2 linked regions of the Noviherbaspirillum saxi genome follow. The protein of the gene in region 2 interacts with the protein of the main gene of each other region in a pairwise test. Links are inferred from orthologs where the notes say so. Each region holds a gene or a part of one and is shown on either strand. Other genes may lie near its edges.

Evidence for each region.
Region 1: the proteins of D3871_RS08095 (region 2) and grxD interact in binary tests that used the Escherichia coli proteins (3 or more experiments, as listed by UniProt). The link is inferred for Noviherbaspirillum saxi from one-to-one orthologs.

What each region holds. Positions count from the first base shown.
Region 1 is NZ_QYUO01000001.1:3,135,245-3,141,390, reverse strand. Bases 1,274-4,232 are described here. They hold grxD (Grx4 family monothiol glutaredoxin), read right to left. Parts: upstream 2,930-4,232; coding sequence 2,618-2,929; downstream 1,274-2,617. Other genes in these bases: D3871_RS14800 (Tex family protein), read right to left, coding at 3,263-4,232; D3871_RS14810 (UbiX family flavin prenyltransferase), read right to left, coding at 2,002-2,583; D3871_RS30240 (hypothetical protein), read right to left, coding at 1,835-1,999; D3871_RS14820 (ClpXP protease specificity-enhancing factor), read left to right, coding at 1,279-1,767. Also shown: D3871_RS14830 (cytochrome c1), read left to right, coding at 1-501; D3871_RS14825 (glutathione S-transferase N-terminal domain-containing protein), read left to right, coding at 591-1,202; more of D3871_RS14800, read right to left, coding at 4,233-5,608; prmC (peptide chain release factor N(5)-glutamine methyltransferase), read right to left, coding at 5,734-6,146. UniProt on the Escherichia coli protein: Monothiol glutaredoxin involved in the biogenesis of iron-sulfur clusters.
Region 2 is NZ_QYUO01000001.1:1,716,594-1,722,689, reverse strand. The notes cover bases 949-3,857. They hold D3871_RS08095 (BolA family protein), read left to right. Parts: upstream 949-2,219; coding sequence 2,220-2,495; downstream 2,496-3,857. Other genes in these bases: purL (phosphoribosylformylglycinamidine synthase), read right to left, coding at 3,495-3,857; D3871_RS08090 (peptidylprolyl isomerase), read left to right, coding at 2,551-3,327; D3871_RS08100 (septation protein A), read left to right, coding at 1,603-2,223; msrB (peptide-methionine (R)-S-oxide reductase MsrB), read left to right, coding at 1,177-1,572; D3871_RS08110 (protein adenylyltransferase SelO), read left to right, coding at 949-1,180. In the rest of the region: more of D3871_RS08110, read left to right, coding at 1-948; more of purL, read right to left, coding at 3,858-6,096. UniProt on the Escherichia coli protein: Transcriptional regulator that plays an important role in general stress response. Has many effects on cell morphology, cell growth and cell division. Acts by regulating the transcription of many genes, including dacA (PBP-5), dacC (PBP-6), ampC and mreB.

The sequences.
Region 1 (6,146 bases), 1.4 Mb from region 2 along the record:
CTGATGACGGTCTCGCTGTCGCCCAAGGACGCGAAGACCTGGTTCGGTGCAGTGCCGCCGGATCTGTCGGTGATTGCCAGGGCGAAGGCTTCTGGTGAAGGTTCCGGTGCTGATTGGCTGTACACCTATTTGCGCACCTTCTACAAGGACGATACCCGTCCGACCGGCTGGAACAACCTGGTATTCCCCAACGTCGGCATGCCGCACGCCATGTGGGAACTTCAGGGTGTGCGTAACGTCAAGTTCGTCGACGAGAAAGATCCGCACGATGCAAGCAAGGTCGTGCCTAAGTTCAGCGGCTTCGAACAAGTCAAGCCGGGCACGATGACGGCGCTCGACTTCGATAATGCAACGGCGGACCTGGTTTCCTACCTGGAGTGGATGGGCGAGCCGGCACAGAACACCCGTAAGCGTCTGGGCGTAATTGTTCTCTTGTTCCTCGGCGTCTTCCTCCTGCTGGCATGGCGCCTCAACGCGTCGTACTGGAAAGAAGTCAAGTAATCTTTCGCCTGCATCCGAAAGGATTGCAGGTTCTTATTCCAGGGTGAGCCGTACGACGTCTCACCCTTTTGTTTCTAAGGAACTACAACATGATGGTTCTCTATTCAGGCACTACCTGCCCGTTTTCCCAACGCTGCCGTCTCGTACTGTTTGAAAAAGGCATGGACTTCGAGATTCGCGATGTCGACCTGTTCAACAAGCCGGAAGATATCTCGGTCATGAATCCTTACGGACAAGTGCCGATTCTGGTTGAACGCGATCTGATTCTGTACGAATCCAACATCATCAACGAATACATTGACGAGCGCTTTCCGCATCCGCAACTGATGCCGGCGGATCCGCTGATGCGTGCCCGTGCAAGGCTGATGCTGTTCAATTTCGAAAAGGAATTGTTTGTTCACGTGCATACGCTCGAAAACGACAAGTCCAAGGGCTCCGAAAAGGTCCACGAAAAAGCGCGCGCGGAAATCCGAGACCGTCTTACAACACTGGCGCCGTTGTTCCTGAAGAACAAGTACATGCTGGGTGATGAATTCTCGATGCTGGACGTCGCTGTTGCGCCCTTGCTCTGGCGTCTGGATCACTACGGTATCGAACTATCGAAGACGGCTGCCCCTCTGATGAAATATGCAGAACGCATTTTCTCTCGTCCGGCCTATATTGAAGCATTGACGCCGTCCGAAAAAGTAATGCGTCGCTAAGTATCTCTGTACATGCCTGCAGCCGAACAGGTTGCTCACGCTTCTGTAGGCTTGCATGCATTGAGTTCAGGAAATCATGTCTGAAATTTCTACAAAGCCCTATTTGTTGCGTGCCATTTACGAATGGTGCACCGACAATGGCTATACTCCTTATCTGGCTGCCGCGGTCGATGCGAACACGCTCGTGCCGCGCGAATTCGTGAAGAATGGCGAGATTGTCTTGAACATCAGCTTTACTGCTACAAGCGGGCTGAAAATGGACAATGATTTCGTTAGTTTCCATGCACGCTTCGGCGGTGTATCGCGAGAGATTTCCATTCCTGTCGATAATGTCGTTGCGATCTATGCACGCGAAAACGGTCAAGGCATGGCATTCGAAGTAACCAATCTGCCAGCACGTGGCGAGGAGGGAGCGGGCGAAGAAGAGGCGGCAAAGTCACCGGCACTTTCTGCGGTTCCCTCGGTCGAAGAAGCAGCACCTCGTCCAGCAGAAGGTACGAATCCCCAGGATGACAACGATCCACCAAAAAAAGGTGGAAGACCTACCCTGACTCGGATCAAATAGCGTATAATTGTTGTCTTCAAGTTTTCGCCGGCTTAGCTCATTTGGTAGAGCAGTTGACTTGTAATCATCAGGTGGCCAGTTCGAATCCGGCAGCCGGCACCAATAAAAACCCGTAATCAGAAATGATTACGGGTTTTTCCTTTTGTGGCATGTGTTTTTGCTGCGGCACGCACACAAGAGTTATCGCCATGCGGCAAGCCATCAGGGGCGCCAGTCGGATGGCGAAGATCAATGTCAGTCGTCTTGCTTCATGCCGTTCCAGCGCGGCGTCAGTGTATGCGGAATGGCAAACAGGTCCAGCACGCGACCGACTGTATGATCGACCATTTCAGTAATGCTTTGCGGGCGATGGTAAAAGCCGGGAAGGGGAGGAAAGATAATCCCGCCCATTTCCGTCACGGCGGTCATGTTGCGCAGGTGAGCTAGATTGAACGGTGTCTCGCGTACCATCAGAATCAGCCGCCGGCGCTCCTTGAGTACCACGTCAGCAGCACGGCTGATCAGATTGTCCGACAGACCGTGCGCTACGGCAGCCAGGGTTTTCATCGAGCAAGGTGCGATGATCATTCCGTCGGATTGAAATGACCCGCTTGCGATTGCCGCTCCCACATCACGAATATGATGCACGACATGGGCAAGCGCTTCGACTTCCTTGCGTCCCATGCCGAGTTCCTGATGCAGATTCAACACACCTGCGTCGGAGACCATCAAGTGCAGTTCGATGCCCGGTATTTCGCGTAGTACCTGAAGCAGGCGTACGCCATAGATGGCGCCGGTAGCGCCGGTGATCGCAATGATGATCCGTCTCACCGGCATTGTGGATTGTGCCGTCTTTGCGGACACGAGCGCCTCAAGCCTTCAGCAGGGTCTGCAGTTCACCGGATTCGTACATCTCTGTCATGATGTCGGAGCCACCGATGAATTCGCCCTTGACATACAGCTGTGGGATAGTGGGCCAGTTGGAGAATTCCTTGATGCCTTGACGCACATCTGCGTCTTCGAGCACGTTGATCGTGACGATGTTGTCGACGCCGCAGGTTTTCAGGATTTGAATGGCGCGTCCGGAAAAGCCGCACTGCGGGAATTGCGCCGTCCCCTTCATGAACAGCACGACAGGGTTTTGTGTCACGGTCTCTTTGATCCAGGATTGTATGTCGCTCATGGTGTAACCTCGAAAGTGGAAAGATGTTCACCATTATATGAAAAACACTGGCTCAGGGTGACGGCAAAGCGATCTGCCGGGCATGGAAAGCCGACGCCGAGAAAACCCGGGCAGGTTTCCTGCACCTAGAGCAGATTTCGTGTCGGTGTATGGGAGACGCGGGTTGATTTGGGGGGGCAGGGCAAGGCGCGAGGAGTGCCGTGTGGCGAGCCACACAAACGACGAACAACGCGGCCATGCGCGGCAAAGCGGCCCGCAGCGCCCGTGCACTGATACGAAATCTGCTCTAACGTTCAGCGTCCCGGCACACCGAAAAACGCCGGACGCCGATCCTCACGACTTCAGTTTCGCAAAAGCGGCCGCCATCGCATTGTTTGTTGAGACAGGTTGCGCACGCTGCTGATGCTGCGACAGGCGTTTCGCATCATTGCGGTCGCCGCGCTGCTCGGGGCGGGCACCGGCCGGCTGAGGTGCATCGGACAAGCGCATGGTCAGCGCGATGCGACGACGCTTTTCATCGACTTCAAGGACTTTGACCTTCACCACCTGACCCGCCTTGACCACGGTATGCGGGTCGCGCACGAAGGTATTGGACAATGCCGAAATATGCACCAGGCCATCCTGATGCACGCCGATATCGACGAATGCGCCAAATGCCGCAACGTTCGTCACCACACCTTCGAGAATCATGTCCGGGCGGAGGTCCTTGATATCTTCCACGCCGTCCTTGAAGGTTGCGGTAGTGAATTCCGGACGCGGGTCGCGGCCCGGTTTTTCCAGTTCCTTCAGGATATCGGTAATGGTCGGTACGCCGAATTTTTCATCCGCATACTTGGCCGCGCTGATCGACTTGAGCAGCTTGCTGTCGCCGATCACGCCTTTCACATCCTTTTTGATATCGGCAAGAATTTTTTCCACGACCGGGTAGGATTCGGGATGCACCGCCGATGCATCGAGCGGATTGTCGCCGTTCATGATGCGCAGAAAACCCGCGGCTTGCTCAAAGGTCTTTTCCCCCAGCCGCGGCACTGAACGCAGCGCGGCGCGGGAGGTGAACATGCCCTTCATGTCGCGGTAAGTCACGATGCTCTGAGCGACGCTCGCATTCAAGCCCGACACCCGTGCCAGCAAGGGCGCCGAAGCAGTGTTGACATCGACACCAACCGCATTCACGCAATCCTCGACAACCGCATCCAGTGAGCGTGCAAGCTGGGTTTGACCGACGTCGTGCTGATACTGTCCGACACCAATGGATTTCGGATCGATTTTCACCAATTCAGCGAGCGGATCCTGCAGGCGCCGGGCAATCGATACGGCGCCGCGCAGGGATACATCCAGTTCCGGCAGTTCGCGCGAGGCAAACTCGGATGCGGAATAAACCGACGCGCCTGCTTCCGACACAACGATCTTCGTCAGCTTGAGTTCCGGATGTTGCTTGATCAAATCCTGGGCCAGCTTGTCGGTCTCGCGCGAGGCGGTGCCGTTGCCGATCGAGATCAGCGCAACATTGTGTTTTTGCGCAAGCAGCGCCAAGGTATGCAAGGAGCCGTCCCAATCATTGCGCGGCTGATGCGGATAAATGGTGGTCGTATCGACCACCTTGCCGGTCGCATCCACCACGGCGACTTTCACGCCGGTACGCAGCCCCGGGTCCAGGCCCATGGTTGCGCGCGGACCGGCCGGTGCCGCCAGCAGCAGGTCCTTCAGATTGCGGGCAAACACATTGATCGCTTCGATTTCGGCGCGCTCGCGCAAGCCGGTCATCAGCTCTGTTTCAAGGTGCATGAATACCTTGACGCGCCAGGTCCAGCGCACGGTGTCGGCCAGCCACTTGTCGGCGGGACGGCCCTGATTGCTGATGCCGAAACGCACCGCAATGCGGCCTTCGCACGGGTTGTGCGGCGCATCCCATTTCGGCTTCTCTTCTTCCGTGTCCAGCCGCAGCGACACATTCAGGATTTCTTCACGCCGGCCGCGAAACAGCGCCAGCGCGCGGTGCGATGGAATCGTACTGATCGTTTCCGAATAGTCGAAGTAATCTGCAAACTTGGCGCCTGCATCTTCCTTGCCCTCGACCACTTTCGACTCGACGATGCCATGGTCGGTCAGATATTCGCGCAAGGCCTGCAACAGCGTCGCATCCTCGGCAAAGCGTTCCATCAGAATCTGGCGCGCGCCATCAAGTGCCGCCTTGGTATCGGCCACGCCGGGATTGTCGCCATTGTCGGTCGTGAAGGCTGGTTTCAGGAACTTGGCCGCTTCTTCTTCCGGGTTCAGCGTTGGGTTGGCGAGCAAGGCATCTGCCAGTTCGGTCAGGCCGGCTTCCGCCGCGATCTGTGCCTTGGTGCGACGCTTCGGTTTGTATGGCAGGTAAAGGTCTTCGAGCCGGGTCTTGTCTTCCGCATGCGTGATGGCATCGAGCAATTCCGGCGTCATCTTTCCCTGTTCCTGGATCGACGCAATGATTGCCGCGCGCCGGTCTTCCAGTTCGCGCAGATAGCGCAGACGCTCTTCCAGCAGGCGTAACTGGATGTCGTCCAGCCCACCGGTCGCCTCCTTGCGATAGCGCGCAATGAAGGGGACGGTCGCACCCTCATCCAGCAATGCAATGGCGGCGGCGACTTGAGCCGGTTTGGCGACGAGTTCAACCGCGAGACGTTGTTCAATCGAAGGCAGCATGAGAATTCAACAGGAAGAAAATCAAGCGGATGATGATACGCAAATTATGCGAATGCGCCAGTCTTGACAGGCCGAAAAAAGACGGCGGCGTAATCGCTTGCCGGTATGGCATGGCAATCGGGCATTTACTTTGCAATGGAGAGCATGCCGCCGCTGACCCGCTCGATACCTGCCAGATCTTTCCAGCTTTGGACCTGTTGAAAGCTCGCGGCCAGCAGATTGCGTACTGCGTCGGCCTGGTCGTAGCCATGTTCCATCAGCAGCCAGCCGCCGTCCGCCAAATAGGGCGGGGCGCCAGCGACAATGCTTCTGAGCGCCGACAAGCCATCCGCATGATCGGTCAGCGCATCGACCGGTTCAAAACGCAGATCGCCCTGCGACAGGTGCGGGTCATTCGCGACGATATATGGCGGATTGGATACGATCAGATCGAATTTGCACTCGGCTAACGCGGCGTACCAGTCGCTTTGCTTCAATAACACCCGCGCGTTGTGTCGCAAGCTGTTGCGACGTGCGATGTCCAGGGCGGACGAACTGG
Region 2 (6,096 bases):
GCCGGCCATGGACGGCTCGCATCCGGACCGCTTGGAGCTTCAGATCAAGGGTGCCGGCTTGACGCCCTACTCCCGCATGGGAGATGGCCGCGCAGTGCTGCGTTCATCGATACGCGAATTTCTCTGCTCGGAAGCGATGGCCGCGCTTGGCATTCCGACCTCGCGTGCCCTCTGCGTGACCGGCTCCGACATGCTGGTAATGCGCGAAACGCCGGAAACCAGCGCGATCGCCACCAGAATGGCGCCGACCTTCATCCGTTTCGGCTCGTTCGAGCACTGGTTCTACAACGACCGCAAAGATGAATTGAAGATCCTTGCCGACTATGTCATCGATCGCTTTTATCCTGCGTTACGTGCGACGGCGCAGCCTTATGCGGCACTACTGACCGAAGTGACGCGTCGCACCGCCGAGCTGATGGCGCAGTGGCAAGCGGTCGGCTTCATGCATGGCGTCATGAATACCGACAATATGTCCATTCTCGGCCAGACCATCGATTACGGGCCATTCGGCTTCATGGAAGCCTTCGACGCTGGACATATATGCAACCATAGCGATCATCAGGGTCGCTATGCGTACCATATGCAGCCGCGCATCGGTCAATGGAATTGTTTCGCGCTTGGGCAGGCATTGTTGCCGCTGATAGGCGAAGTCGATGATGTCCATGTGGTGCTGGCAATCTACAAGTCTGCCTACGAAAACAAATTCGACCAGCTCATGCATGCAAAACTCGGCCTGCATAGCAATCTCCCCGAGGACGGCAAGCTCATCGAAGCCATGCACGAGCTGATGCAGAAAACCCATGTCGACTTCACATTGTTCTTCAGACGTCTTGCGGGACTTCAGGTCGACAATCCTGCGGCTGATGAAGGCATCCGCGATTTATTCATCGATCGTCCTGCCTTCGACGCATGGGCTGCGCAATATCGCCTGCGCCTTCGTCAGGAAAACAGCGACGATGCGGTACGCAAAGCCGAAATGCATACCGTGAATCCGAAATTCGTTCTGCGCAATTACCTTGCACAAATTGCGATTGAAAAAGCGCAAAATAAGGACTTTTCCGAAGTTGCCCGCCTGCTCGCTGTCCTGGAACGCCCGTTCGACGAGCAGCCCGAAAACGAAAGCTATGCTGAACTGCCGCCCGACTGGGCAAACGAACTTGAGGTGAGTTGCTCATCATGACAAACAAAGTAACGAAGACCGACGCCGAATGGCGCGCCGCACTTGAGCCTCTGGAATATCAGGTAACCCGCCACGCGGCGACTGAACGCGCCTTTACCGGGAAATACTGGGATCATCACGAACACGGCATCTATGTTTGCGTATGCTGCAATACCCCGTTGTTCGAGTCCGATACCAAATTCGATTCGGGTTGCGGCTGGCCCAGCTATTTCAAGGCACTGGATCCGGCCAATGTTTCCGAGCGGATCGACCGCAGTCATGGCATGATACGCACCGAAATTCTCTGCAATGTGTGCGACGCGCATCTCGGCCATGTATTTCCGGACGGTCCGCCTCCCACAGGGCTGCGCTACTGCATCAATTCCGCGTCGCTGCGTTTTGAACCCAGCTAATCACGCCTTTACGAAAGATCCTCCACCGATATGAAGTTCCTGTTCGATCTCTTCCCGGTCATTCTCTTCTTTGCAATGTTCAAATGGGGAGAAGGCCATGCGGACTCCGCGCAGGCCCTGGCGCAGCAGTACTTGTCCGGATTGGTCTCCGGCGGCGCCGTGACCGCCACCCAGGCGCCGATCATGCTTGCGACAGCGGTGGCAATCATCGCGACGATAGGACAGATCGGCTATCTGCTCATGCGTGGAAAAAAGGTCGATACCATGCTGTGGGTGTCATTTGCCATCATTACCCTGTTTGGCGGAGCGACCATCTATTTTCACAATGAAACTTTTATCAAGTGGAAGCCGACCGTGTTGTATTGGTGTTTCGGCGCGGCACTTGTCGTCAGCCAGTTTCTGCTGGGTAAAAACCTGATTCGCCTGATGATGCAAAAGCAGCTTTCCTTGCCGGATGCGGTATGGCAAAAGCTGAATTTGTCCTGGGCTGCATTCTTCGGCGCAATGGGCTTGGTCAATCTGTATGTGGCCTATAATTTTTCCACAGCGTTCTGGGTCAATTTCAAGCTGTTCGGCTTTACTGGACTCATGCTTGCCTTTGTGATCGCACAAAGTCTGATGTTGTCGCGCCATGTCAAGGATCAGCAATGAGCGAACGTATCGAGAAAATTCGTGACCGGCTCATTGCAACTTTCGCACCGCTGGAATGTCAACTCGACGATGAGTCCCACCTGCACGCCGGTCATGCAGGTGCCGCTTCGGGCGCAGGCCACTACAAGCTTCGCCTCGTCTCTGAACGCTTTGCCGGCCTGAATCGCATAGCGCGGCACAGGCTGGTGTATGATTGCCTCCGTGACATGATGGCAACTGAAATTCACGCCATCAACATCATTGCCGTCGCGCCGTCTGAACTCTCCGCGTAGACGCGCCTGAATTTGGTTTAATCTCTTATTTTTTTCAGATGTTAGGACTACATAAATGACTTTGAAACCTGCTCGCCTGCTGATGTTGCTTGTCGGCGCTCTTGCTATGCCAGTTATGGCGCAAAACCTCGCCGTCGTGAACGGCAAACCCGTTCCCTCCTCGCGCGCCGATGCCATGGTCAAGCAACTGTCGGCACAAGGCCAGCAGGACTCGCCGCAACTGCGCGCGATGGTCAAGGAAGAGTTGATCAACCGCGAAATCCTGATCCAGGAAGCCGACAAGCTGGGCTTGAGCAATTCGGCCGAAGTGAAGAATCAGGTCGAAATCGCCCGCCAGTCGATCGCGATTCGCGCGCTGGTGCAGGATTACCTGAAGAAGAATCCGGTCAAGGATTCCGAGATCCAGGCTGAATACGACAAGTTCAAGTCCCAGGCCGGCGACAAGGAATACCATGCCCGTCACATCCTGGTTGAAAAAGAAGACGAAGCCAAAGCCATCATCACCAAGCTCAAGGGCGGCGCCAAGTTCGAAGAGCTCGCCAAGCAATCGAAAGATCCGGGTTCGGCAGCCAATGGCGGCGACCTCGATTGGGCCTCCCCTGCTTCTTTCGTCAAGCCATTCTCGGATGCGATGACTGGTTTGCAAAAAGGCCAGATCACTGAAACACCGGTCAAGACCCAGTATGGTTTCCATGTGATCAAGCTGGAAGACGTGCGCGCTGCCAAGATCCCGACACTAGAAGAAGTCAAGCCGCAGATCGCCGAATCGCTGCAACAGAAAAAGCTGCAGGCTTTCCAGGAAGACCTGCGCAAGAAAGCAAAAATTCAGTAACAGCTTGCGGGTGGTGTATTCAGGCCACCCTCGCCTTCGGGCGAACAAACAAAAAGCGCTCCATTCGGAGCGCTTTTTTTATACCGTTGTAGTGCTTCGACCATAATGGCCAGACTGACGTTGGCGGATTCGTGCATGACTCCGCCAACATATAGACAGCGTACTTTTTACCCAACCCACTTCCGCGCATTGCGGAACATGCGCATCCACGGCGAATACTCGCCCCAGCCTTCCGGATGCCAGGAATGCTGCACCGTGCGGAATACACGCTCGGCATGCGGCATCAATACCGTAAAGCGGCCGTCCGGCGTGGTGACCGATGTGATGCCTTGAGGCGATCCATTCGGATTGTACGGATAGGTTTCGGTCGGCCTGCCGTTATTGTCGATCCAGCGCATCGCGACGATGGCTTCGTCGATATTGCCGGTCTGCGAGAAGTCGGCGTAGCCTTCGCCGTGCGCTACCGCGATCGGGCTCTGCGTACCCGCCATGTCGTTGAAGAAGATCGATGGCGAGTTGGTGACTTCGACCATTGCAAGGCGCCCTTCGAATTGCTCGGACTTGTTGCGCGTGAACTTCGGCCAGGCATGCGCGCCCGGAATGATCGATTTCAGATTGCTCATCATCTGGCAGCCATTGCAGATGCCGAGTGCAAAGGTATCGCCGCGGTTGAAGAATATCGAAAACTGTTCGACCAGCTTGGCGTTGAACAGAATGGTTTTCGCCCATCCTTCGCCGGCACCCAGCACATCGCCATACGAAAAACCGCCGACCGCGATAAAGCCGCTGAAGTCATCAAGACGCGCCCGGCCGGCAATCAGGTCGCTCATGTGCACGTCTACCGAAGTAAAGCCGGATTTATGCATCACATAGGCGGTCTCGATATGCGAATTCACACCCTGCTCGCGCAGGATGGCAACCTTGGGCTTAGCGCCGGTTGCGATGAATGGCGCGGCGATATCGACCTGCTGCTCGAAGGTGACGATAGGCGTCATGCCGGGATCGGCGGCGTCGAGAATGCGTTCGTATTCCGCATCCGCGCATGCAGGGTTGTCGCGCAGACGTGCGATGCGCCAGCTGGTTTCGCTCCACAGGCGCTGCAGTTCCGTACGCGGCTGGCTGTAGACCAGTTTGGCGTCGCGCATGACTTCGATCACATCGCGATCGTTGAGCTTGCCGATGATGTGGCTGCAGGCACCCAGATCGTATGAGCGCAGCACGGCCATCACGTCGGACTTCTGCTCTGCCCTTACCTGGATCACGGCACCCAGTTCTTCATTGAACAGGGCGCGCAGCGACAGTTCGTTGCGGCGCTCCGCTACCTGGCCTGCCCAGTTCTTGGAATCACCCCAGTCGGATGCATGCTCGCCTTCCATTGTCAGGATGTCGAGGTTCAACGACAAGCCGGTACGGCCGGCGAATGCCATCTCGCACAGCGTGGTGAACAGGCCACCATCGGAACGGTCGTGGTAAGCAAGCAGCTTGCGTTCGTTGTTGAGTTGCTGGATCGCGCAGAAGAAGGCCTTCAGGTCTTCCGGGCTGTCCACGTCCGGGACTTCATTGCCAATCTGCTGCATCACTTGCGTCAGCGCCGAAGCACCCATGCGGTTCTTGCCGCGTCCGAGATCAATGGCGATCAGCACCGTGTCGCCGGCGTCGGTACGCAACTGCGGCGTAAGCGACAGCCGCACGTCCGGCACCGGGGCAAACGCGGACACGATCAGCGATACCGGCGATGTCACTTCCTTGGCGCCGCCTTCATCTTTCCAGGTGGTGCGCATGGAAAGGGAATCCTTGCCGACCGGGATGCTGACACCGAGCGCCGGGCACAATTCCATGCCGACGGCCTTGACCGTATCGAACAGCGCCGCATCCTGACCCGGCTGGCCGCAGGCGGCCATCCAGTTGGCGGATAGCTTGATGTCCGAAATGTCAGCGATAGGTGCGGCGGCGATGTTGGTCAGCGCTTCGCCGACCGCCATGCGCCCGGAGGCTGCCGCATCAATCACCGCGAGCGGTGTGCGCTCGCCCATGGACATGGCTTCGCCGCGATAGCCTTCGAAACTCATGGTCGTGACCGCGCAATCGGCAACCGGCACCTGCCATGGGCCGACCATCTGGTCGCGCACCGAAGTCGCGCCCACGGTACGGTCGCCGATGGTGATCAGGAAGGACTTGTCGGCAACGGTCGGCAGGCGCAAAACGCGCTGCGCAACTTCGGCCAACTCCATGCCGGTCAGGTCGACCGGCGGATATTCGTTTTGTACATGCGTCACGTCGCGATGCATCTTGGGCGGTTTGCCGAGCAAGACTTCCATCGGCATGTCGACCGGGTTATTGCCTTGTTCGGGGTCGATCACCTTCAGTTGGCGCTCTTCGGTCGCGGTACCGACTACCGCAAACAGGCAGCGTTCGCGCTCGCACATGTACTGGAACAGCGGCAGGCTATCCGGCGCAATCGCCAGCACATAGCGCTCCTGCGATTCATTGCTCCAGATTTCCTTGGGTGCCATGCCGCTCTCTTCCAGCGGGACCTTGCGCAGGTCGAAGATCGCACCGCGCCTGGCATCGTTGGTGATCTCCGGGAATGCATTCGACAGGCCGCCCGCACCGACGTCATGGATAGACAGGATGGGATTGTCGTCGCCCATGGCCCAGCAGGCATTGATGACTTCCTGCGCGCGGCGCTCCATTTCAGGATTGCCGCGCTGTACGGAGTCGAAATCGAGGTCGGCGGTATTGGTACCGGTTGCCATCGACGATGCGGCG